2 linked regions of the Desulfobacula toluolica Tol2 genome follow. The protein of the gene in region 2 interacts with the protein of the main gene of each other region in a pairwise test. Links are inferred from orthologs where the notes say so. Each region holds a gene or a part of one and is shown on either strand. Other genes may lie near its edges. The genes, in order: thrS and rplA.

The links.
Region 1: the proteins of rplA (region 2) and thrS interact in binary tests that used the Escherichia coli proteins (3 or more experiments, as listed by UniProt). The link is inferred for Desulfobacula toluolica Tol2 from one-to-one orthologs.

The regions. Positions count from the first base shown.
Region 1 is NC_018645.1:1,011,463-1,028,900, forward strand. Bases 7,057-9,923 are described here. They hold thrS (threonine--tRNA ligase), read right to left. Parts: upstream 9,514-9,923; coding sequence 7,600-9,513; downstream 7,057-7,599. Other genes in these bases: TOL2_RS04810 (VanZ family protein), read right to left, coding at 7,227-7,616; TOL2_RS04820 (ribonuclease D), read left to right, coding at 9,598-9,923. In the rest of the region: TOL2_RS04780 (S9 family peptidase), read left to right, coding at 1-236; TOL2_RS04785 (alkaline phosphatase family protein), read right to left, coding at 246-3,059; TOL2_RS04790 (hypothetical protein), read right to left, coding at 3,056-4,066; TOL2_RS04795 (phosphotransferase), read right to left, coding at 4,100-5,056; TOL2_RS04800 (class I SAM-dependent methyltransferase), read right to left, coding at 4,986-5,819; TOL2_RS23430 (ABC transporter substrate-binding protein), read right to left, coding at 5,826-6,947; more of TOL2_RS04820, read left to right, coding at 9,924-10,731; dapF (diaminopimelate epimerase), read left to right, coding at 10,744-11,589; TOL2_RS04830 (PocR ligand-binding domain-containing protein), read right to left, coding at 11,702-12,199; TOL2_RS04835 ((Fe-S)-binding protein), read right to left, coding at 12,408-13,616; TOL2_RS04840 (hydrogenase iron-sulfur subunit), read right to left, coding at 13,718-16,276; TOL2_RS04845 (FAD-dependent oxidoreductase), read left to right, coding at 16,530-17,438. UniProt on the Escherichia coli protein: Catalyzes the attachment of threonine to tRNA(Thr) in a two-step reaction: L-threonine is first activated by ATP to form Thr-AMP and then transferred to the acceptor end of tRNA(Thr). The rate-limiting step is amino acid activation in the presence of tRNA.
Region 2 is NC_018645.1:4,078,065-4,084,726, forward strand. What follows is about bases 41-2,960. They hold rplA (50S ribosomal protein L1), read right to left. Parts: upstream 1,887-2,960; coding sequence 1,194-1,886; downstream 41-1,193. Other genes in these bases: rplL (50S ribosomal protein L7/L12), read right to left, coding at 50-439; rplJ (50S ribosomal protein L10), read right to left, coding at 501-1,025; rplK (50S ribosomal protein L11), read right to left, coding at 1,911-2,333; nusG (transcription termination/antitermination protein NusG), read right to left, coding at 2,382-2,912; secE (preprotein translocase subunit SecE), read right to left, coding at 2,928-2,960. Outside these bases: more of secE, read right to left, coding at 2,961-3,296; rpmG (50S ribosomal protein L33), read right to left, coding at 3,451-3,609; tuf (elongation factor Tu), read right to left, coding at 3,627-4,820; TOL2_RS18655 (LysM peptidoglycan-binding domain-containing protein), read left to right, coding at 5,661-6,662. UniProt on the Escherichia coli protein: One of the primary rRNA binding proteins, it binds very close to the 3'-end of the 23S rRNA. Forms part of the L1 stalk. It is often not seen in high-resolution crystal structures, but can be seen in cryo_EM and 3D reconstruction models.

The sequences.
Region 1 (17,438 bases), 3.1 Mb from region 2 along the record:
CGCCGGTTGCAGATGTGGAGAATTGGAAATCTCCTGTGCTGCTTGTCCATGGAGATGACGACCGTTCCGTTCTTTTTGCTCAGACCGTGAATCTTGTCCAGGACTTAAGAAAACAGGGTGTTCCTGTGGAATTCATGGTTCTTCCCGGCGAAGACCATGATTTTGTTCTGCACGAAAACTGGGTTCGCACCCTTGAAGCTGCCGGGGCCTTTTTTGACCGGGTGTTGAAAAACTAATCCGTCGGGTTAGTCATCATCAATTTTCCTTCCATGTTCTGATTCCAGTTCATGGGGGGAAAGGACTCTGGGGTCTCCGGGGTAAGGGGTGTCATACCCTTTTACAGTGTACCAGATTACCCGGTTCAGCATATCTTCGTCTGCGGCATCCGGTTTTGAGAAGTTCTGTTCAGCCATGGCCAGTGCCCATTCTTTTTCAAGGCCCTTCATAGCGGTCAGAGGCTTGTTCATCGTGTCCAGGGGAATTCTGGCTGGCTTTGCCTTAAAAGGCGTAAAGTCAGGCTTGTCCGTGAACACGGCCTTCATGGCCCGGGGATCAATGGCCATATCCATCTGGGTCATGGGCGGCAGTCCCAGAATATGTTCAATGGTCCGGGTGATATCGAGCTGGGTATAATAGTTGCTGTTTACCACTTCTCTTCTGGTATAAGGGCTTATTACAAATCCAAGGGTTCTGTGCCCGTCCACATGGTCCACCCCGTTTTGCGCATCATCCTCAATAATAAAAATAATTGAATTTTTCCAATAAGGGCTGTGGCTGATTTTTTCCACAATTCTGCCAAGTGCCAGGTCATTATCCGCAACCATGGCTTCAGGTGTAGGATAACCCGGAAGGTTTCCCTGGGTATGATCCTGGCATATCAGCATAACGGAAAGGTTCGGCAGGTTATTGTCTGCCACATATCGGTCAAACTCTTTCATCCACACTTGCACCCTGTACTGATCTGGAATTCCCGTGTTAAAGGGAGGAAACTCCCTGCAGAGCAGCCTGTCCAGGGAGGGAATATCAGATGAGGATCTTAATTTGACATGAAGTTCGCCGGTTTCCTCGCCGGCAAGGATACTGGTGTCTTGCCAAAAGGCTGCCCAGCTGCCGGCATTGGTTACACCTCCGCCCAGCCAGGGAGCCTTGACCTTTGCCGGCGGCTTTACAGTGGGATTGACCCACGGCCCCATTTCCAGTCCGTTGGCGGTCAGTCCGTTGGCATATTCTCCATAGACACGGACGGATTTACCCAGGTTCAGAGCGTTTTCCCAAAGAAAACCACTTGGTGCATATACCAGGGCATCTCCCCCGTTAAACGGATAGGTTCTGGCATAGGTGGTCAGATCTTTTGCCAGATAATCAACCACAAAGGCCTGGGTAATCCATTGATGCCCCTCAGAAGAAATTGATCCTGAGTCGTAAAGGTTGTCAAACAGCATAAACTGCCGGGCCAGGGCATGGTGGTTGGGGGTTACATCCTGGCCGAATTGTACAAGTTTCGGGTCTCCGTTGCCTTTGGGCTTTTTGTTTTTATCTTTAAAATCACCGAAAATCTGGTCATAGGTTCTGTTTTCTTTGATGATATAAAATACATGTTTGAAAACAGACGGGTCGCCTGTTTTCTCAGGCAGAGGAACAGGATCAGGCTTTTTTGTGCCGGTCTTTTTTGCATCTTTTCTCCTGGACAGAGCAATCCAGGAGTTGTTTTCAAGGGTTTGGCGTGTATGGGCCTGAAGGGTATGGTAATCGGGAAATTCTATCATGGAGGCACTTCCCATATAGGCCATGGAGTTATGGCCTTTCCCCTGTGTGGGAGGACTTCCTGCAGGGCTTTTCCAGATGGTTGCAGGCCCCAGTGCCCCCACCCCTTTTGTATTGGCAACCAAAAGTTGTCTTTTTTCATTGTCCACAGCGATTCCTGAAGGATACCAGCCTGTGGGAATCAATCCTTGAAATTCCACCCCGCCGAACCGATGCCCAAGAGCGTAGACAGCAAGGCAGTTGCCGGCTCCAAGGCTGACCACCAGGCGGTTGTCCATTATAGCCAGGGCATTGGGAGAACTGCCGAATAATGCATTTTCAAAGGGTTTTATGGAGATGGTTTTGATTACCTTGTCAGACTCAATATCAATTACAGAGACATTGTCGCTGTTTGAATTGGCCACAAAAAGGCGCTTGCCTGCCACCAGCAGGCCTGAAGGGTGAAGCCCCACCGGTATGGATGTGATTTGCTGATTTGTTTTGATATCCACCACAGATACGCTTCCTGTGATGGCACCGCCTGATATCGGGTCTGCAACAATGGGCGTGCCGCTTGAATCCACTGTAAAATCGCCTTGCCTTGCAGGACGTCCGCCCCTGTTGGACACATACACCTTACCATTACCGACAACCACGCCTGTTGGGACATTACCCACAGCAATCTCCTTCAGCACTGCCCGGGTTGAGATATCAAATACAGCCAGAGAATTGTTGCGGCTCAGGGCAATATAAAGGGTTTTGCCGTCATCGGAAACGGCCAGCCCTATGGGGTTGGGATTATAATCCGCCCCTGGATAGTGTATCTTGCTAAGGGGCAGGGCTAACTGCTGCTCAAGGAAAAGTGTATTGTCGGAAAGGACGTTTGCAATGAGCAGATACCCGTCCGATTGGGAGGCAAACAGGAATTTGCCGTCTTTGGAATAGACAATACCGTTGGAGGAGGCTTTGAAACCGTCCGGTGCAAACATTTGTTTGATTTCTCCTGTCCTGGAATCCATGACAATGATATTGTTTTTTGCGGCGTTGAGCAGTGCCACGGTTGTGCTGTCCGGACTCAGGGCAATACCGTTGGGACGTCCTTCAAATTCCACCTGGCGACCGGCGGGTTTAAGTATCCTGTTGGTGGGCAGGACAATGGTTCCGTCTTGTTGCCGACCCACTTGCCGCAATGGGTCATGCCCTGTATCAGAGCAATGAGCAGGGGTTTTGGTAAAGATGAGAAAAAAAGCAAGTAAAAACATCAAAATAAGGAAATTTGACCTTTTGGGCAATTGTATTGTTAAATTCATGTTCATTGGGCAGCTCCTGATGTTCTGTTTTTAATGTCGGTTTCAACAATTTTTTTTACAGGTAATAATTTTTGATTGGAACGGGTCACCTCGTTTAGATATGGATCATCATACATGGTAATATATGATTTGCCGCAGACCGTTTCCGGTTGAAACGCCGGTATGGAGGACATATCAATGACGGATTTGCAACTATCCCGGGTAATGATGTCAAAAAGACGCGTCTGATAGGTGTCATCTATATTGGTAGTTGCGATAAAACAGTGAAAAGGGTTGTCAAAGATTGTTTCTGGCAGTGTGTATAAAGAACATATCCTGAAGGGGTAGGGATTTTCTCTGTTTTTTTTGCGGAATTTTTTTGCAACTCTGGAAACCATTACCACGTTTTCATAATTGTTGGCACTTGCATACATGGCGACCTGCAGTGACAACATTCCTGCGCCTACAACAACAAGCGTATTGTCTTGTTTGCAGTCCGCCCATTTATTGATCAGGGAAAGGGAAAGGCCTTCATAATCGTCTGCTGCATAAAAATTGCGATTCTCCCGGATCTGTCTGGCTTTTTTTAATACTGTGTTTCCGAACTGCTGCATGATATGGCCGGAAGGCAATGAATTAACTGCCTGAGAAACCTGGTGATATATGAATTTTTCACCCAGGATGATGGATTTCACCCCGCAGCAGATTTTTATCAAACGGTTTTCAAGCTCAAATTTTTTTTTGATACGTCTGGCTTTGATTCCCAGAACAGCCTCAATAGGGTCTTTTTGGGGGGGGCAAGAAAAATAGACCTCTATTCTGTGGCATGTGCATACCAGCAGGGCATCTTTAAAGTGATCCAGGCTGTTCTGTTTTATTCTTGAGGAAAGCAAAGCCAGTTTTTTGGGATCAACAAAGGTGTGGTCAAGATAATAGCAGACATATTGATCATCAGTGGCCGTGGCTTGTGAAACTCTTAAATAGCTGTCTTTTCTATGATAACTGATAGTTCCCTCTCTTTTTCGGGATACCATGCCGTTATGTGAAAAATGGCACCTTTGTCCCGCTTATATTTGTTTAAACTCCACCCAGAGTCTTTCAAAATTCAGTTGATGGCCCCTGGCGATTTTCTGATAATCCAGATCAAGGGCATAGTGACTTTCCGCAACCGGGCTCCACAGGTATGTCCAGAGTTCTGATGCACATTTCAAGGCAATAAAACGCCGGCGCAATTCATCTGTCACCCTTGATTGAAAATAGGTTGCCAGAATCCGGTCTTCTTGATCCGGGTGCAGATCGCAAAAAGAACAGAAACATGCAAGATCAAATAAAGCCGTGTTAAATCCCGCATACTCCCAGTCAATTATCCAGAACCTTTGTCCGTCATCAATAAAATTGGATGCCAAAAGGTCGTTGTGAGTCACAACGGGTTTAATATTTCCAACCGCTTTCTCCAGAGCCGAATTTATGTTCATAAGACGGGGCAGTTGTACAGACAGCGGATGATTTGAATCCCTGAGGATGGCTGCATAATTACGGCAGACATGGAATACCCAGAACATGAGAACCGGTCCCCTGATGTGATGGATAATCTGCCGGTGGCATTCTTGAATCAACGGGACCAGGCGATTTAAATTGTTTTGTTTGGCAATGTCTTGTTTTGTAAGGGTTTTCCCTTGAATATACCGGGTTACCATGACACCGGGTTCGTGCCAGACGACTTCAGGAGAAATGCCTGCTGCATGTGCTGCCCTGGAAATTGCCAGTTCATTGGACCGCATCACGCAATGGACATCCAGATCATGCCCCAGGCGTACAAAAAAAGACTCTCCCCCATCCTCAACAAAAAAGTTGTGGTTGCTGTGTCCCCCTTTTATCTCTTCAGGGGTAACGTTTCCTTTCCAGCAGCCTAATCTGCAAATTTTGTCTTTCATTGCAACATTGGACTGTGAGTCAGTTTCGGGCAGCAGCAACAAAGGTGGTCTGGCCGATATGTTTCCTTGACCGGTCTTGGGTTTCAACATAAGATGCAAGTGTTCCGTCAGCCTCCATTTTGGAGACCTCATTTTGAATGCGTTTCAATTCTGTGTCAGTAACCAGTGCAAATGTGGAGTCCCCATCCCGCCATTCTTTTTTCAAGGGCCCCAGTTTGTCAAAATAGTCGGCACCGCGGCACATGGCATCCAGCGCCACAAACCGACCGTTTATGGAAAATCCTGATGCTGTCAACAACATGGCCAGGGTGTCCAGAGGCAGATAACGACGGCATAGTTTTTCCACAGCTTCCGGAATCAGTTTGTAGAACCAGTATCCATTCCTTATCTGTTCATGGGAGCTTGTGTTGATAATGAGGCTGCCGCCGGGCTTCAATACCCGATGAAATTCCATAAACACCCTGCGGCAGACTGGAAAGTCAGCATCTTGCATCTCCTCCAGATGATGCAGCACCTGGTTGACCATAATCGCATCAAAGCTCTTGTTTTTAAACGGCATTTGATCAATACTTGACTGGTGGAATTCAATTCGCCCCTGGTCAGCATGGGATTTAAATTTTTCCGCTGCAATGTCAAGCATTCCCTGGTTAAGATCGACAGCTTTGATCTGGCCTACATGAGGCAAGATTGACCGGGAGTAATTACCGGTTCCGCACCCGGCGTCCAGGAGCTTTATCTGATCAAGGGGGCGGCCCGGTTTTGCCAGAACACCGAGTATGATTTCCACACCTGCCGGTATCCGGGTTTTATCATAGCTTCTGGAAGTTTTTGTGTAGTTTTCGAATTTGCTCATGGATGCTTATTCTTGTTTGCTTTCTGTTAATGCCACATCTTTGCTGGCGTTTTTCCATAAAACTTTTAAGCCGTTGCGATCTCTTTTTTCTTTGATTGTGGGATAAAAATGATGGTATTTGGCAAGATAGTCAGGGTCATCAAGGTGGAACTCTTTTATTTTTTCCTGGGGCAGCCCGTCCACAATATTTCGGGTGACCGGCGCAGAGGTCAGGTAGTTCACAACCACCTCTATCTGATATTTTTTACCAAGGGTGTAATTAATCCATTCTTCAGCCACTTTTTTTAAAAATGGTTTGTTTTTCAGCGAATGGGCAATGGCATGGGAGTCAATCCAGGCAGGAGAGCCTTCCTGGGGGTCCACCATCTTCCATTTATCTTCTTTTTGATTAAGACCGGAGAGGGACCAGCCCCAGGATGTGCCAAGATACAATCCTTTGAAGTGGTGCGGAGAATCAATACCCGGCCAGAATGAATGTGCATTTTCCACCAGAGTTCTTAATTTTGCATGAAAAGTCTCATTATTAAGTTTTGCAAAATTAGACATGTCATGCACATCATATCCTAATGCCAGGGCTGTGATATAAATATTGACTTCTGTTGTGCCTTTGGTGATGGTGTATTTTCCCTTGTATTGCTCATCCCACAGTATATTCCAGGTTTTTGGCGGTGTGGGAAAGTATTTGGTATTGTACACCAAGCCGTATGCACCATGGGCAATTGGTGCGGCATACACTTTTCCGTTGAAGGTCGTATAGGGTTCAAATGATTTAAGCACATATTTGTAATTGGGAATGTTTTCCAGGTTGAGGGGGAGGGCCAGATTGTTATCTACGAATTTCCAGCGCCCGTCATTTAAAATATGCTGGGTCGGTACAAAAATATCTGCCTTACCTGTCCTGACCGGAACAAAGATTTCAGTTGTATCCTGAAGATAAGTCCGATTGATTTTTACTTTTTTGTCGTATTTTTGTTCAATAAAGGCCTCAAACTCAGCCACATATTTGTCTGGCGCATATCCATCCCAGGTCAGAAGATTTAAGATATTGTCTGCCTGCGCACAAGATGGTACAAAAAACAATACAATGCCCATCAAAAATGACAAAACCAGATATTTTGTTTTTTTCATATCCCCCCTAATTCATATGAAAGTCTTGAAAAATCCAAACAGTGACTTGCATATTTTGTTGTGGGCAAAACAATATGACCAGATTGTTGTATAAAATGGCCAGATCTGCCCGTGGCAGTTAGTAAAATTTATGACTTGAAAAATTTACACAAAGACTTTTAATCTTTGTTATGAGTAAATTTTAAATGAAAGAGTTAACTTTACTCATGAAGGTTTTATATAAAAGGTTTTGAAAAGAATCAATAGTGGAAAATTTATGTTTTGAAGAAAAATAAGGATTTATTTGTGGCGGGATAAAAATTTCATATAAAAAAGACAGCCCAATATGCTTCCGGCACAGTCTGCTATAAAGTCATAGACAGAGGCAGACCGTGCCGCCACAAATGCCTGGTGGACTTCATCTGATAATCCATAAAAACAGGCAAAAAGAATGGTAACAATCTTGATTTTTAAGGGGGACCAGAAGGGCTTTCCTTCTTTAAGGCTTATGGCAGTAAGGATAGCCAGAAAGGCATACCCCCCGAAATGAAGCACCTTGTCCGCATGGGGGAATGAAGATCCTGAAACCACTCCCGGATAGGAAGACTGCCAGAAAATTAAGGTACAAAATATAATTACCGGCAGTCTGTAAAAAACAATCCTGCCCAGGGTTCTAGAAAATGGGCTCATTCAGTGTTCTTTCCTTGATATGGTGCGATACCGGCGCAACAAAATCAAACATGTCGATTCCCATCCTGACCTCTCCGTCAAGGGTTCTCACGGAAAGTGTCTTGGTTTCCTTTTCCTTGTCCCCTATGGTGAGGATCAGCGGAACGTAATTTAGCTGGGCATCTCTGATTTTCTTTTTAAGGGTTTCGCTTCGTTTGTCCACCTCGCACCTGATTTGATACGTTTCAAGTTCTGATTTGAGTTGGTCGGCATAATCCGCCAGATCCTGGTTGATGGGCAAAAGGATTGCCTGGACAGGTGCCAGCCACAAGGGAAATTTGCCTGCAAAATGTTCCACAAGAATACCGAAAAACCGTTCCAAAGATCCGTAAATGACACGGTGGATCATTACTGGCCGGTGTTTTTCATTGTCCTTGCCCTTGTAGGTCAGGTCAAATCGTTCCGGCAACGACATGTCCAGCTGCACAGTTCCGCATTGCCAGGTTCTTCCTAAGGCATCCTTGATGTGAATATCAATTTTGGGGCCGTAGAATGCGCCGTCCCCTTCATTGATGAAAAATTTCTGGCCATAACGCTCTAAGGCGGACTTAAGACCGTTTGTTGCATTTTCCCATTGCTCGTCAGACCCGATTGATTTTTTGGGCCGGGTTGACAATTCCAGATGAAAATTCAGGCCGAACCGGCTGTAGATTACCTTTGCCAGTATCAATACCCTGAGAACTTCGCTTTCGATTTGATCCGGTGTCATGAAAATATGGGCGTCATCCTGATGAAAAGCCCTGACCCTGAAAAGGCCGGAAAGCGCACCGGAAAGCTCATGGCGGTGAACCATGCCGATTTCACCAACCCTCAAGGGCAGATCCCGGTAGGAGTAAGCTTTTGTTTTGTACAGCAGCATGCCGCCTGGGCAGTTCATGGGCTTGATGGCATATTCTTCATCATCAATTACCGAGGTGTACATGTTTTCCCGGTAATTTTCCCAGTGCCCGCTTTGCTCCCAGAGTTTGCGGTTGAGCATGACAGGAGTTTTTGTTTCCACATACCCTGCAGCTTTGTGTTCTTCGCGCCAGTAGTCCAGGAGTGTATTCCATACCTCAATGCCTTTTGCATGGAAAAAGGGCATGCCGGCTGCTTCATCATGAAAAGAGTAAAGATCCAGTTTGGTGCCAAGCTTGCGGTGATCCCTTTTTTTTGCTTCCTCAATCATGTGAATATATTTGTTGAGCTTTTTTTTATCAAAAAAGGATATGCCGTAAAGCCGCTGAAGCTGTTCTCTTGTCTGGTCCGCTCTCCAGTAGGCACCTGAGATTTTTAATAATTTAAATCCTTTGATCATGCCGGTATGGGGAATGTGGGGGCCCCGGCAAAGGTCAATAAATTTGCCGTTCTGGTAAAGGGATATTTCCTGTGCTTCGTCAAGGTCATTAATTATTTCAAGTTTAAACGGGTTGTCCTTGAATATCTCAAGGGCTTCTTGTTTTGAAACCACCTGTCGTTCAAAGGTATTCTTGGCCTTGATGATTTTTTTCATTTCATCTTCAATGGCACCAAGGTCATCTTTTGAAATCGGTTCCATGTCGATGTCATAGTAGAACCCGTCTTCCACCACAGGACCGATGGTCAGTTTTGCCTCTGCATAAATATTTAATACGGCTTCCGCCATGACATGGGCAGACGAATGTCTCAGGATCTCAAGCCCTTCATCGTCATTGGCAGTAATGAAACTGATGGCGGTGTCTTCTGTGATTTGTCCGTTTAAATCCAAAAGCCGGTCATCAATTTTCATTGCCACGCAGTTTCTGGCAAATCCGTCTGAAATACTTTTGGCAACATCCATGCCTGTGGGGATGTTTTCAAAGCTCTTTATACTATTGTCTGGAAATGTTATGTTAATCATCTTGTTTTCCATTGGGTTTTGTTATCTGTTAAAATAAAACATGAATTTTAGAAGAACTGGTGTAAACAATCAAGGGAAAAAATATTGAATTACAAGTTTATTGAATCTGAATCAGAATTGAACCATGTCTGTGATGATCTGTTAAAGGAAAAAATAATTGCTGTTGATCTGGAAGCGGATTCAATGCATTGTTTTAAGGAGAAAATCTGCCTGATCCAGATTGCCTCTGCAAAAGAAGCGTTTTTAGTTGATCCTTTTGAAATCAAGAAGATTTCATCTTTTTTAAACGTGCTTGAAAATAATGATGTTATGAAAGTGTTTCACGGGTCTGATTTTGATATCAGAAGTCTTGACAGGGATTATCATGTGCAGGTGAATAATCTTTTTGACACTGAGATCGCCTGCCGGTTTTTAGGCATCAAAGAGCGGGGGCTTGCAGCCCTGTTAAAAAGAAATTTTGACGTTGATGCAGACAAGAAATTTCAAAAGGTGGACTGGGCACAACGTCCGCTAAAGCAGGCAATGATTGAATATTCCGTGGGGGACGTGGCATACCTGGTAGAACTGCAGGATATTATTCATGGACGGCTTAAGGAAAAAAAACGTCTTGCCTGGGCAAAAGAAGAATTTGAAATACAGGCACAGGTCCGGTATGAAAATAATCATACATTTCCCTTGTTTAAAAAATTTAAGGGTGCCGGTAAAATGGATAACAGGAGCCTTGCGGTTCTGGAAAATCTGCTGCAGATGAGGCTTTCCATTGCCCAAAAAAAAGATCAGCCCTTGTTTAAAGTTATTTCAAATCCTTCGTTAATGACCATGGCCTGCGAGAAACCCTTGACAATCGATCGTATCCTGAAGATACGGGCATTGAGCAGAAAACAGGCGGACATGTATGGAAACCTTTGTGTGGAGGCTGTGGTTAAGGCCATGGAATTGGAGCATAGGGCGTTGCCCTCATATCCGAAAACCAGAAGACCCAAAAAGGATGATTTGATACAGGAACGGATCAAACGGCTGAAAAAGATGAGAGAAAAATTAAGCGGTTCCTTGGGAATTGAACCTGGGTTTTTATTGAACAATGCAGTGATTTCATGTGTTGCGGCTGAAAATCCTGCAACACCTGAAGAGCTTTTAAAAATTGAACAGGTCCGGCAGTGGCAGGTGGAAGCCATGGGCCGGGATATTATTTCACTGCTTGGATATTGCAGGGCATGACGGACGGAAAATATGGAAATTGAATTTATTAAAATGCAGGGCCTTGGCAATGATTTTATTCTTCTGGATAACAGGAAAGGTGACATCAGGCACCCTTATCCAGACCTGTCAAAAAAACTTTGTTCAAGGCATTTCGGCATTGGAGCCGATGGTATGATCCTTATTCTTAAATCCGTGGCCCAAGATATTAAATTCAGGATATATAATTCTGACGGATCACAGGCCCAGATGTGCGGCAACGGCATGCGTTGTTTTGCTAAAATCCTGTATGAGAACAAGATATTGCCACAAAAGAAAATGCGTGTGGATACAAAGGCAGGCACCGTTATTCCCGAGGTGATCACAGATGAGGCGGGTCGGGTAAGTTCGGTAAGGGTTGATATGGGCGAACCCGTGCTTTTTTGCCGGGATATTCCGTTTAAAAGCCCCAATGAGATTGCCGTAGAAGAGTTTTTGACCGTAGGGGACAAGGAGTGTGGCATTATCCCTGTGTCCATGGGAAACCCCCATGCCGTTATGTTTGTTGATGATCTGGAAAGAGTGGATGTCAAAAAAATCGGCCGGTCAATTGAGACTCATGAAAGGTTTCCTGAAAAGACAAATGTTGAGTTTGTTGAAGTGGTAAATGATAAGGAATTAAAAATGAAGGTATGGGAAAGGGGGGCGGGGATGACTCTGGCCTGCGGTACAGGTGCCTGTGCCGCTCTGGTTGCCGCTAACCTGACGGGCAGGACGTCAAAAAGCGCTGTTGTTCATCTTGATGGAGGAGACCTTGACATTCAATGGAACAAAGAGACCAACCATGTCTTTAAGACCGGTCCTGCCACAAAGGTATTTGAGGGGCGGATAAGAATTTGAAACCCTGAAGTTTGAGTTTTTTTAATCTGGTGGTTCAATACCAGGTGTTTTGATTTCAGGCGGGTTAATTTCAGGCAGCCAAAATTAACCCTGTTACTATCCTTGTGCCTGGTTATTTCGGCATGATGTCTTCCAGGTATGATTGAACAAAATCAATGAATGTTTTTATCTCTTGTTCAGACGTTTTTTTAACATTATCGACTTTTGATTCCAATTTCAGATCATCTTTGTCAATTGCTTTTTCAATAAAGAAAGTTTCAACTTCACAATCCGGGAGAAGATGACCGCAGCCGCCCACAGTACCCAAAAATTCCTGTTTATAAAAAATCGGGACGGCAAATTTAACAAACCCTGCATCACATTCATCCACAACAGGTTCTTTTGTTTTTTGGGTTTCTGATGTAAAATATTGATTTGCAATTGCACATATGGCGGCAATACCCTCAGGATAAGACTTGACGGTCGGGCAGACTTCATTCGCCCAGTTTGCATAGGATGTTATGCGGTTTCCGTTTTTGTCATACACACACGAATTCATTCCGGAGCGCTTGTGTAATTCTTTTTCAAAGGCTTCCCATTTTTCTATGGAAGTGATGTCGGTAAGATCCATTTGATTCCTCTTTATTTGTTGTGGCAGAGTGAACTGCCATGGCCGTTATTACGTCAGTAATATACGCGATGATCATGTTTTTTGAAAGTCTGTTTGAAAATTATTTGTAACACATAATATAGCATCAGCTTAATTCGCATCAACTTGTTTGACTCTTTAAACCAAGTAAGTGAGCGTCTGCTAAGCTTAAGTCCGAAATTTGAGTAGCTTACATTATCAGAGACTCAGATGCCAGATAAGCCACTGTATGGATTTTTATGCCCAGATTATAATGAGCGGACAATTCTTCTATCTGCCGGTAGCATGACAGACATGCCGTGGCAAGATGAGGCAGACTGGCTGCCTTTATCTGGTCGGCTTTTGGTTTTCCTGTGATCATTCTTTTTTTTGTGCTGTTACCGTCCTGCAACATGCCTCCTCCTCCTCCGCAGCAGATTGCGTCTTCCCTGTTGGGGGTAAGTTCCACAACTCCCTGGCAGACCATGGAAAGCAATTGTCTCGGGGCGTCATATCCTCCTGATTTTCTGGAAATATTGCAGGGATCATGGTATGCGATTTTATAGGGATGTACGCCGGGGTCAAATTTAAGAATTCCTTTTCGGGCATACTGCACAACCAGTTCGGGCATGCTGACAACTTCAAATTTTGGTTTTCTTCCGATAATGTCTTCAAGGAGGTATTTTAATACATGGTAACCATGGCCGCATTCTCCAAGCACAAGGGTTTCAATGCCGAGTTCTTCAGCCGGTTCAACCACCATCAGTGCCATTTTTTTTGTGATGTCATCCTTGCCCACAAAATATCCCCAGTTGGTGACGTCTGAATGGCGGGCAGACATGGTCCATGGTTCTTTTATGGCATAAAAAAGTTTTGCCATGGCCGTCAATTGAAGCAGGTTGACGCCCAGTTCTCTTGGGTTGGGAAGGTAGAGAAGCTTTGCACCTTTTTGATCATGGGGGATTTGAGCTTTAGGATCATTTATTTCATCAGCAAATTCTTCGCTGACCCATTCAACGGTTTCTACAAATTCTTCTTTGCTCAGACCGTTGACATCGCCCACTTCCATTCGGTTTTTAATTCCTTGTTTAAGATCTTCAGGGATTTTCTCATCTGCAATGGCAAGGCTTCTGGCTTTTGCTACAATTTTGTCCATGCAGATCCCCATGGGGCAAACCTGGGTGCAGCGGTTGCAGATCAGGCAGTCCCAGAGCATATGGCTGTTTACAAGCTGCTCGTCAAGCCCAAGGGCGGCCATGCGGATGATCTGGCGGGGCAGGGGGCCGCCTTCCCCTTCAAACCAGGTACACCTGGAGGTACATGCCCCGCAGGTGAGGCATTCAAGACTATTGTGACCCGGAGACAATTGTTTGAGCAGGGTATACAGAACAGAATCTTTATTTATCGTTGCATGATCCATATGTTTTTCCTTTTTATAAAAAAGTCTTTAAAAATCCACACATAGACTTTCAATCTTTGTTGTGGCAAACCAAGATGAAAGACCAGGTCTGCGCATGCCAGTTATTCTGATGCCTTTGCAATAATGCGTTTGAATTTTGCAGTTTCATTGGCTGCAACAGGTTCCCACATTATTTTGGATGCCGCAACTCCCGGAAGACGCGATATGTTTTTCACGCTGGTCTCGGCAACACGGCTGCCAGCAAAAGAACGGCAGTTTTCTTCGTGGCACCCGCTGACAATCACTTGTGCAGCACCGTTTAAAAGAGCTTTTAAAATGATGTCGCTGCTGATTCTGCAGACACAGGGAATTTTAATCAATGTGATATTATCCGGCAGGCAAAGATTGTTTGCAGCAAGGGCAGCCGACCGTTCGCAGGCCAGGATGACAATTTTGTTTGTTTCAATTTTTTGGGCAATCAGGTCATTGCTCAGTTCTTTTGACTCAATGGCATATGCCGGGCAGTTGGACACACAAAGATGACATGAAAAACATGAGTTTGGTACAATCTGGGGCCGGTTTTTTTCATTCATGACAATGGCGCCATGAGGGCAGATCCGTATACAGGTAAGACACTGGGCACATTTTTTCTGATTGATTTCAACCCCGGTATCTATTTGAGGTGAATCCAATTTGGCCTGATCCAATTTAGTCCAATAAGGTGCCTGGGAAGAAAGTTCAGATAAAATATCTTTTATTTCATTGTTTAAATCCTCCTGGTCTGTCTCGTCATGACCGCTTCCGGCAAAAAAGATGCCTTTTCTGGAAGACCTGGTCAACCTGTGGCGGGTGTTGGCAGATTGCAGAAAGCCTTGTTTGTCAAGGGGCTGCCGTAGAAGGGCTGCAGCATCTTTAAATTCTGTGCCGGGAAGGACGACCGGGGGCAATACAAGGCAGTCACAATTGAGGTTCAGCTCAATGAAAGGCAAGGTGGCCTCTTTGAGTTTGATTAAAAAGCCGTTGCCTGAATCCCGGATATCAATGTCATCACTGGTTTCAAATCTGAGGAAATCAACACCTTGCTGTCTGGCCGTGTCGTAGAGGCGCTGGCCGGATTCTCCGTGTACCAGCATTTTGTTCATGATGACAGAGATGTTTTTTCTCAGCGATCGTGCTTTGATGGCAGTATTAAGGGCGAGCCTTGCAGATGATTTGAATTCAGGGCCGTGATAATCCAGCAGGACGGCAATGTTGTCCGGGCAATCATCAGGTGTTTTCTCAATCATTTGGGAGAGTGCATCAAGGCTTGCGGGCTTGTTGGTCAGGCCTGAAAGCGGCTTTTGTGACTGTATGGGCTCATGGGCCGCAATGATGGCGGCGCAGGTCAATGTTGTTTTTTTACTCCCAATAGATTCATCAAAAGGAGATTCATAAAAGATGGAAAAGTTTCCGGCAGTGCCGGATATGGAAATAAGTTTGCTGTTGTTCAAGATTGTTACCTGGGTATCATCGCAAAGATTTGTTCCCGGTCCGAAAAGATAGGTGCTATATCCTTTTGCAGCGATGGCCATTGCGGTCTGGTCGGCCTGTGAACCTTGTCCGAAAACCGCAATGCCCGGTTTTTTGTCGTGTGTCAACCCGAGTTCGTCAATGATCCTGGCTGCTGCCATTCTGCCATCCTGTTGAGAGGCAAGTATGTCTTTGGGGCCCTTGGCACACCCTGCAACACTTACATCAGCTGACAGCATTGCCTGGTCTGTATTGAAAAAACCCCATGAATTGGGGCTTATGCCCAGCAGCTTTGCTGTGTTCTCAAGGTTCTGGGACGGCTGCATGCCAACGGACAGAACAATAAGATCAAAGGCTCTGGCAATCCTGGTTTGATTTTTTGGGGTTTGATTGTTTTTAGTTTGGTTCTCTTTGGCTTCCGTCATGATGGTCAGCATCTTGGTTTCCGCATCTTCAAGTATTTCGGCAGGAACGCCCTGGATCAGCTCAATATTTTTAGAAAGGGTGCTAAAAAGGGGTCTTACCTCTTTGCCAATGATCTGAAGATCCATGTGGAAGAGGGTGATATCGGCCTCAGGGTAAAGATGAACCAGTTTGTTGGCATGGCGCATGGAGATTTTACAGCAGACCTGGGAACAATAATCTTTTCCCTGCTCACGGTTCCTGGACCCAACGCACTGGATAAAGGCGATTTTTGGGTCAGCTTTTCCGTTCAAGTATTCTGAAAGGGTTTCTTCTTTCAAAAGGGTATTTAGCCGGGCCGTGGTAATTACGTTTTCATATGCATCATGGTGAAGGGACTTGATCTGAACAGGATCAAAAGGTGAAAATCCTGTGGCCAGTATTATTTTTTCAACAAAAAAGGTCTCTTTGTTGTTAAGGCCCACCTCATACCCTTGGTCTTTTTTGATCAGGGTTTCAACCATGGCATCAAGGTGACAAGTCACATTTTTCTGTTTCAGGATCTGATCTGCCATTTCAATACTCAGGCATGCCCCGCAGTTTTCACAGCTGCCGGTTGCCATGCATGCCCACAGGGCGGCATGCCCGCCAAGGGTGTCGTCTTTTTCCACCAGGTGTACGATAATATCCTGATGGGAAAGGGTTTGCGCCGCAGATATTCCTGCAACGCCCCCTCCTATAATCAGGATACTCGGGGTTGTTTTTTTCATATGAATTTTCCTTACCGATCCAGAGGTTTTAAAAATTTGTTTTTTAAAAGAGATCATGTGCTTTAAGATGACATTTTCAAAATATAAAAAGAACAGGTATGATGTCAAACGATTATTGTTTTTAAATCGGATGTGTTATTTTATGGAGATTTCAAATTTGAAATCTTTGATTATAATAAATATGGAATAACAATAAAAAGGTCACTTGTTTTGTAAAAACATGGTTTTAATCAAAGTGACAAAAGGGAGTAGAATGGTGAAACGCGTTATTATTGTCGGAGCGGTTGCTTTGGGGCCCAAAGTAGCCTGCAGACTGAGAAGACTTGATCCTGAAATCCAGATCACGGTTGTAGACCGGGATAACCTTATTTCTTACGGGGGCTGCGGCATCCCTTATTATGTGGGTGGGGATATTGCTGATATAGAAGGGCTTTGTTCAACTTCATCTCATGTTGTAAGAGACCCTGAATTTTTCAGAACCTGTAAAGGCGTTAAAATTATGCCCGGGGTTGAAGCCATGGGTATCAACAGAAAAGAAAAAAAACTGGATATTCAACATCTGTCAGACGGGAGAAAAGAATCCCTGGAATATGACAAACTCGTGATTGCCACAGGTGCAACACCCTTCAGACCACCAATCCCCGGGGCAGACCTTCCCATGGTCTTCACGGTGTCAAATCTTCATAATGCCAAGGACATCAAGGATAAAATTTCAAAGGGCCATGTGGGAAAAGCCGTGGTCATCGGTGCAGGTGCCATTGGTATTGAAATGGCTGAAGCGCTTACCGATCTGTGGGGGGTTGAAACCACCATCATAGAAATGGCAGATCAGGTTCTGCCTACGGCCCTGGGAAAAAATATGTCAAAAGTTGTGGAAAATCAGCTTGAAAAACATGGTGTCAAAGTAATGCTGTCTGAAAAGGTGGAATGCATCAATGGTGATGCCGACTCACAGGTCACCTCGGTTGAAACCGGCAACGGCACCATGGAATGTGATATGGTTGTGCTGTCTGCGGGTGTCAGGCCAAATACGAAGTTTGCCGCAGATTCGGGCCTGGCCGTGGGCCTTTCCGGTGCCCTGCTTGTGGACAGGTGTATGAAGACAACTGATCCCGACATTTATGCCGGGGGGGATTGTGTCGAGCTTAGAAATCTTGTGAGC
Region 2 (6,662 bases):
ATAAATTTTATGCAGCTTAAATCTTTGTAAGCTAACTTATTTCATAAAACTATTTTACAGAAACCTGAGCCCCGGCTCCTTCTAATTGTTCTTTAATTTTATCAGCTTCTTCTTTTGGAATTCCTTCTTTAATTGCTTTAGGCGCTTCTTCCACTAAAGCTTTGGCTTCTTTAAGACCAAGCCCTGTAATCGCTCTTACTTCTTTGATAACGTTAATTTTTTTATCGCCAAAGGTCTCAAGGATAACGTCAAATTCGGTCTGTTCTTCTGCCGCAGCACCTGCATCGCCAACAGCAGGCATTGCACCGCCTGCAAATGCCATGGGGGCGGCAGCAGTTACACCAAATTTATCTTCAAGCTCTGTCACAAGCTCGGAAAGTTCAAGAACACTCATGCTGGATATGAATTCAATTACATCTTCTTTTGTAGTATCGGCCATTTTTTTTCTCCTAAATAAAACTGTATGGAATGTCTTTTTCTAAAATTTTATATATGCTTGCTTATGCAGCTTCTTTTTGATCTTTAATAGCATTGAGAACATTAACAAAAGATCGTGGAACAGCGGAAAGAACATTGACGATTGAGGTTGGAACCGCATTAAGCGTATAAACCAGCTTACCGAGAAGCTCTTCTCTGGATGGCATTTTCGCCAGTTGTTTTATCTCTTCAGAATTGAGAAGCTTTCCTGCTAATGCACCTGCTTTAATTTCAAGCTTATCGTTATCTTTGGCAAAATCAACCAGAATCCTTGCCGGAGCAACCGGATCATCTTGTGATAAAACAATGGCATTGGGACCTTTGTAAAAATCTTTCATCAAGGCTGCATCCGTACCTTCAGATGCCCTTTTCAACAAAGTATTTTTTACAACTTCAATTCGAACACCCTCATTTCTGAGACGCAAACGAAGATCCGTCATTTTCAATACATCCAAACCTTTATAGTCCACCAGTATTGAAATCTCAGATTCAGAAAATTCCTGGGATAGCCTTTTAACCTGTTCTTTTTTTTGGGAAATATTCAGCATTTTTATTACACCTCCTTCCATTAATAATATTTTTGACGAAGGTGCCAACTAAACCAAAACAAAATTTTATTATCTTCTGTCTCGGCAGGCCGGCAAATCCGATTATGCACTTTCAAAATACAAGCGCACCTACTGTCTATGACAGGGTTAAAAATCTATTTAAACAATCTATTTTACCAATAGGGGATCCACTTTTATACCAGGACCCATTGTCGAAGACACGCTGATTGTTTTCAAGTAAGTCCCTTTGCTGGCTGCAGGTTTCAGTGCTACCAACTTATCTATAAAGGCTTTGACGTTTTCAAGTAATTTTTGTGCCCCAAAAGAAACCTTTCCGACTGGTACATGAACGATACCGGCTTTTTCTACTCGAAATTCAATTTTACCTGCTTTTAACTCATTTATCGCTTTTTCAAGTTCAAAGGTAACCGTTCCTGTTTTAGCATTTGGCATCAGTCCGCGAGGCCCGAGTATACGACCTAACTTCCCAACAGCACCCATCATATCAGGAGTCGCAATGGCTTTATCAAAACCAAACCATCCGTCTTGAATCTTTTTTATGGTCTCATCATCCGCAATAAAATCAGCTCCTGCATCCAGTGCTTCTTTTTCCTTTTCACCTTTTGCAAAAACCAATACTTTTACTTCTTTACCAAGCCCGTTGGGCAATATGACAGTACCGCGAACCATTTGATCGGCATGCCGCGGATCAACGCCTAATCTTACGGCAACATCAACTGTTTCATCAAACTTTACATAGCTTGAAGAAACTGCCAGTTCCAAGGCATTTATTGGATCGTACTGGACCAGTCTATCGACCTTTTTAAGTGCTTCTGTATGTTTTTTACTCCGCTTTGGCATTTTTCATCACTCTTTTACTTAAAGTTAAACTACTTCTATCCCCATGCTTCTAGCTGTACCTGCAATAATTTTAACAGCTGCGTCAATGTCTGAGGCGTTTAAGTCTTCTTTTTTGGTTTCGGCAATTGCAATAAGCTGATCTTTGGTCACTTTTCCGACCTTATCCCGATTGGGTTCTCCCGATCCTTTTGCAATTTTTGCGGCAGCCAGCAACAATCTTGATGCTGGTGGCGTTTTGGTAATAAAGCTGAAAGACCTGTCCTGGTAAACCGTTATGACAACAGGAATAATAGATCCCGCATCATTGGCGGTTTTTGCATTAAAAGCTTTGCAAAAATCCATAATATTTACGCCATGCTGACCCAAGGCAGGACCGATGGGGGGAGATGGATTGGCTTTTCCTGCTTCAACCTGAAGCTTTATTTGTGTCATTACTTTTTTTGCCATTATTTTTAACTCCTGAAACTAACTATTTAACCATATTATATCTTGGTATTATATTTTGGTAACCTGTATAAAATTAAGTTCCACAGGGGTTGCACGTCCAAAAATACTGACCAGAACTTTAATTTTTTCCTTGTCAGGAGACACATCTTCCACAGTACCATTAAAATTTGAAAACGGTCCGTCAATAACCCTGACATCATCTCCAGGTTCAAAAAAGTATTTTGGTTGAGGCTTATTCTTACCTTGCTGCATCTTATCAACAATGCTTTGAGCCTCTTTGTCACTTATGGGTGCCGGCTTGTTTTTTCCACCCAGAAAACCAGTAACTTTTGCAGTGGAAGTTACAATATGCCATGTCTCATTATCCAGATGCATCCTGACCAAAATATACCCAGGATAAAATTTTCTCGAAGATTCTTTTTTCTTTCCATCTACAAGCTCAACAATATTTTCCGTCGGAATAAGAATCTCAGCAAATTTCTCAGGATGTTTGGAAGTTTCTATTTTTTCTTCCAAAGTAAGTTTTACTTTTTGCTCATGACCTGAATATACATGCACGACATACCATTTTAGAGACATGTTACTTCCCTTATTTTATGTCAGGACAACCTGAACGAGCTTAGAAAGGCCGAGATCAAAAAGCCCGAGAAACGCTGCAACAACAAAAACAAAAACAATCACAACAACGGTTGTACCGGTTGTCTGTTTTTTTGTCGGCCAAGTTACCTTTTTCAACTCAACCTTGACCTCCCTGAAAAATTCCATTGCCTTTTGGATAAAATTTGGCTCACCGACTTTAGCATCAGCCAAGTTTTTTTCCCGCTTTGCTTTCAAAGGGCTTGTCACAGTTGACGATTTTGAACTTGAAAATTTTGAAGACCCGGCAGATAAATCTGTCTGATTTTCCGTCACAGGCTTCTTCTTCTTTTCACTTAAAGCTTTCTTTTTCTGTAACCGTGACATAAAACTCCTAAGTCAACTTTGCCACCCGAGTCCTTTTAACCAAACATAGGGGCATAATTTAAAATATGGCAGGTCAGGAGGGGGTCGAACCCCCAACATCCAGATTTGGAGTCTGGCGCTCTACCAATTAGAGCTACTGACCTGCAAACTATTATTATTTAACCTTTGTCTCTTTATGCATCACATGCTTATTACAGAATTTACAGTATTTTTTAAACTCTATTTTATCAGGAGTTTTCCGCTTATTCTTAGTCGTTGTATAATTTCTTCTCTTGCACTCTGTACAAGCAAGAGCAATGATCACTCTGTCCATATCAACTCCTTAGGACTCTACTCTACAATTTCACCGATAACACCGGCGCCAACGGTACGTCCACCCTCTCTGATTGCAAAGCGGAGTTCTTTTTCCATTGCAATGGGATTAATCAATTCCACGTTAATAGTTGCATTATCCCCTGGCATGATCATTTCCACGCCTTCGTCAAGAGTCAAAACACCCGTAATATCTGTTGTTCTGAAAAAGAACTGGGGTCTGTAACCACTGAAAAACGGAGTATGACGACCACCTTCTTCTTTGCTCAATGCATACATTTCTGCTTTGAATTTCGTATGAGGAGTAATTGTTCCGGGTTTGGCCACAACCTGTCCTCTTTCGACCTGGTCACGTTTGGTTCCGCGAAGCAGAAGCCCGACATTATCGCCTGCCTGACCCTCATCCAGAAGTTTTCTGAACATTTCAACACCGGTACACACTGTTTTGGCAGTATCCCTGATACCGACAATTTCAACCTCTTCACCGGTTTTAATAATACCACGTTCAATTCTTCCGGTAACAACAGTTCCACGACCCGAAATACTGAATACATCCTCAATGGGCATCAGAAATGGTTTTGCGGTATCTCTTTCAGGCTCTGCAACATAAGAGTCAAGAACATCAAGAAGCTCAAAAATCGGTTTGGCAGCTTCATCATCCGCACTTTCCACTTCAAGCGCTTTAAGCGCACTGCCTCTGATAATCGGTGTTGTGTCGCCGGGAAATTCATAGGTATCAAGAAGCTCCTGAAGCTCCATTTCAACCAGCTCAATCAATTCTTCGTCATCCACCATGTCGCATTTGTTCAAAAACACAACAATCGAGGGAACACCTACCTGCCGGGCAAGAAGAATATGCTCTCTTGTCTGCGGCATTGGACCGTCATCAGCACTTACCACAAGAACCGCACCGTCCATCTGGGCTGCCCCTGTGATCATGTTCTTGATATAGTCAGCATGGCCGGGACAGTCCACATGTGCGTAGTGACGATTGGCTGTCTCGTATTCCACATGAGCTGTTGCTATTGTAATACCACGCTCTCTTTCCTCGGGCGCCTTGTCAATCTCATCAAACGGCACATATGTACCATGACCACCCATTGCTGCAAGTTTGGTGATCGCTGCTGTAAGCGTAGTCTTTCCATGGTCAATATGACCGATTGTTCCTATGTTCACATGCGGCTTGGTCCGCTCAAATTTTTCTTTAGCCATCCTAAATTAGCTCCTTCTGCCGTTGTTTTGGAGCCCATGACCAGAATCGAACTGGTGAACCTCTTCCTTACCAAGGAAGCGCTCTACCGACTGAGCTACATGGGCCCGAAAAGGCGATTCAAATTAATTAAATTTTAACTCAAACCATTATTCAAGTGAAGATCGAAAGAAGTGGAGCGGGAGACGAGATTCGAACTCGCGACATTCAGCTTGGAAGGCTGAAGCTCTACCAACTGAGCTACTCCCGCAAATAATGAACTAAAATAGCTAACCGTTATAATTAGCCATGTAGTAACGATCCACCAAAACAACGCTTTAAGATCTCCTACACAACATACTGGTGGTGGGGGGAGGATTTGAACCTCCGAAGGCTGAGCCGTCAGATTTACAGTCTGATCCCTTTGACCACTCGGGAACCCCACCATTTTTTTTGGAGCCGATACCCCGAATCGAACGGAGGACATTCTCATTACAAGTGAGATGCTCTACCAACTGAGCTATATCGGCTTACCTTAAATTTGCAACATTTTGTCACATCAAAAAGACCGGGAGATAATAGCAGAGCAACTCATGATAATCAACTCTTGATTTACAGAATTTTACGGGTATATTAGCCTAAAAAACGGCCTTAATATCAAATTAAATCCTTTTTGCTTCTAATTTCTAAGCATACCTTCTGATTTGATAAAATCATCTATTTGTTAACCCTACTGAGTAAAAAAAACTGTTTAAAATACAGGGATACACCCATTGGATAAATAATTCATATATCCTTGACATCCTCTTATTAATTTTATAATTAGGGCAAATTAAAAATCATTGTAAAAATCGAGGAGACAAATGGCTCAGCAGACAAAACTTGCTCTAATATTGATTATTCTTTGGATCACGGCAGGTTGTCAATATACGCACAATAAAAATAGCTCCTCAGATATTCTAAAAAGAATCAATGAGCCTGAAAAATCAATTGTAAACAATACTACTTTAAACGACACTAAATTGATTAAACACTCCCTTGAAAAATCAAGTGAATCCAAATTAAACTGCACCACCTCGAATTCTTGTTTACAAAATCAGGCTAAAACCAAAACTGATCCAAATGAATCAGATCTTGAAAAAGAATCCGATCTCTCAGCCCAGGAAAAAATTGACCAGGCGCTGGATCTTTGTAATTATGCCCAGCAGATGTGGGAAAAAGGCAAATTGGAAGAAGCACTGACCAACCTTGATTCGGCTTATTATTCCATACTTGAAATTGATCCGGACATTTATCCCGAATTCAATCAGCAAAAAGAAGATATCAGATTCCTTATATCCAAAAGGATTCTTGAAATTTACGCATCCCGCCAAATTGTAGTTAACGGTCAACACGATGAGATACCCATCACCCTGAATACGCATGTAAAAAAAGAGATAAAAAGGCTGACAGGGCCTGAAAAAAAATTCTTTATCCAGTCGCTTGAACGGGCACAACGGTATAGGCCGTTTATTGTTTCCGAATTAAAAAAAGCAGGATTACCAGAAGATCTTTCCTGGCTCCCTTTAATTGAAAGCGGCTTTAAGATCAGGGCATTATCCCCTGCAAGAGCCCTTGGTTTATGGCAATTCATCCCTTCGACCGGATACAAATTCGGATTAAACCGCAATTATTATATTGACGAACGCTTAGACCCTGAAAAAGCAACCAGAGCAGCCATTGCTTATTTAAGAGAGCTTCATAATCTTTTTGGGGACTGGACAACCGCACTTGCTGCATATAATTGCGGAGAATCAAGGGTCTTAAGAATCATTAGAAAACAAAGTATAAATTACCTTGATAATTTCTGGGATCTTTACCAGAAT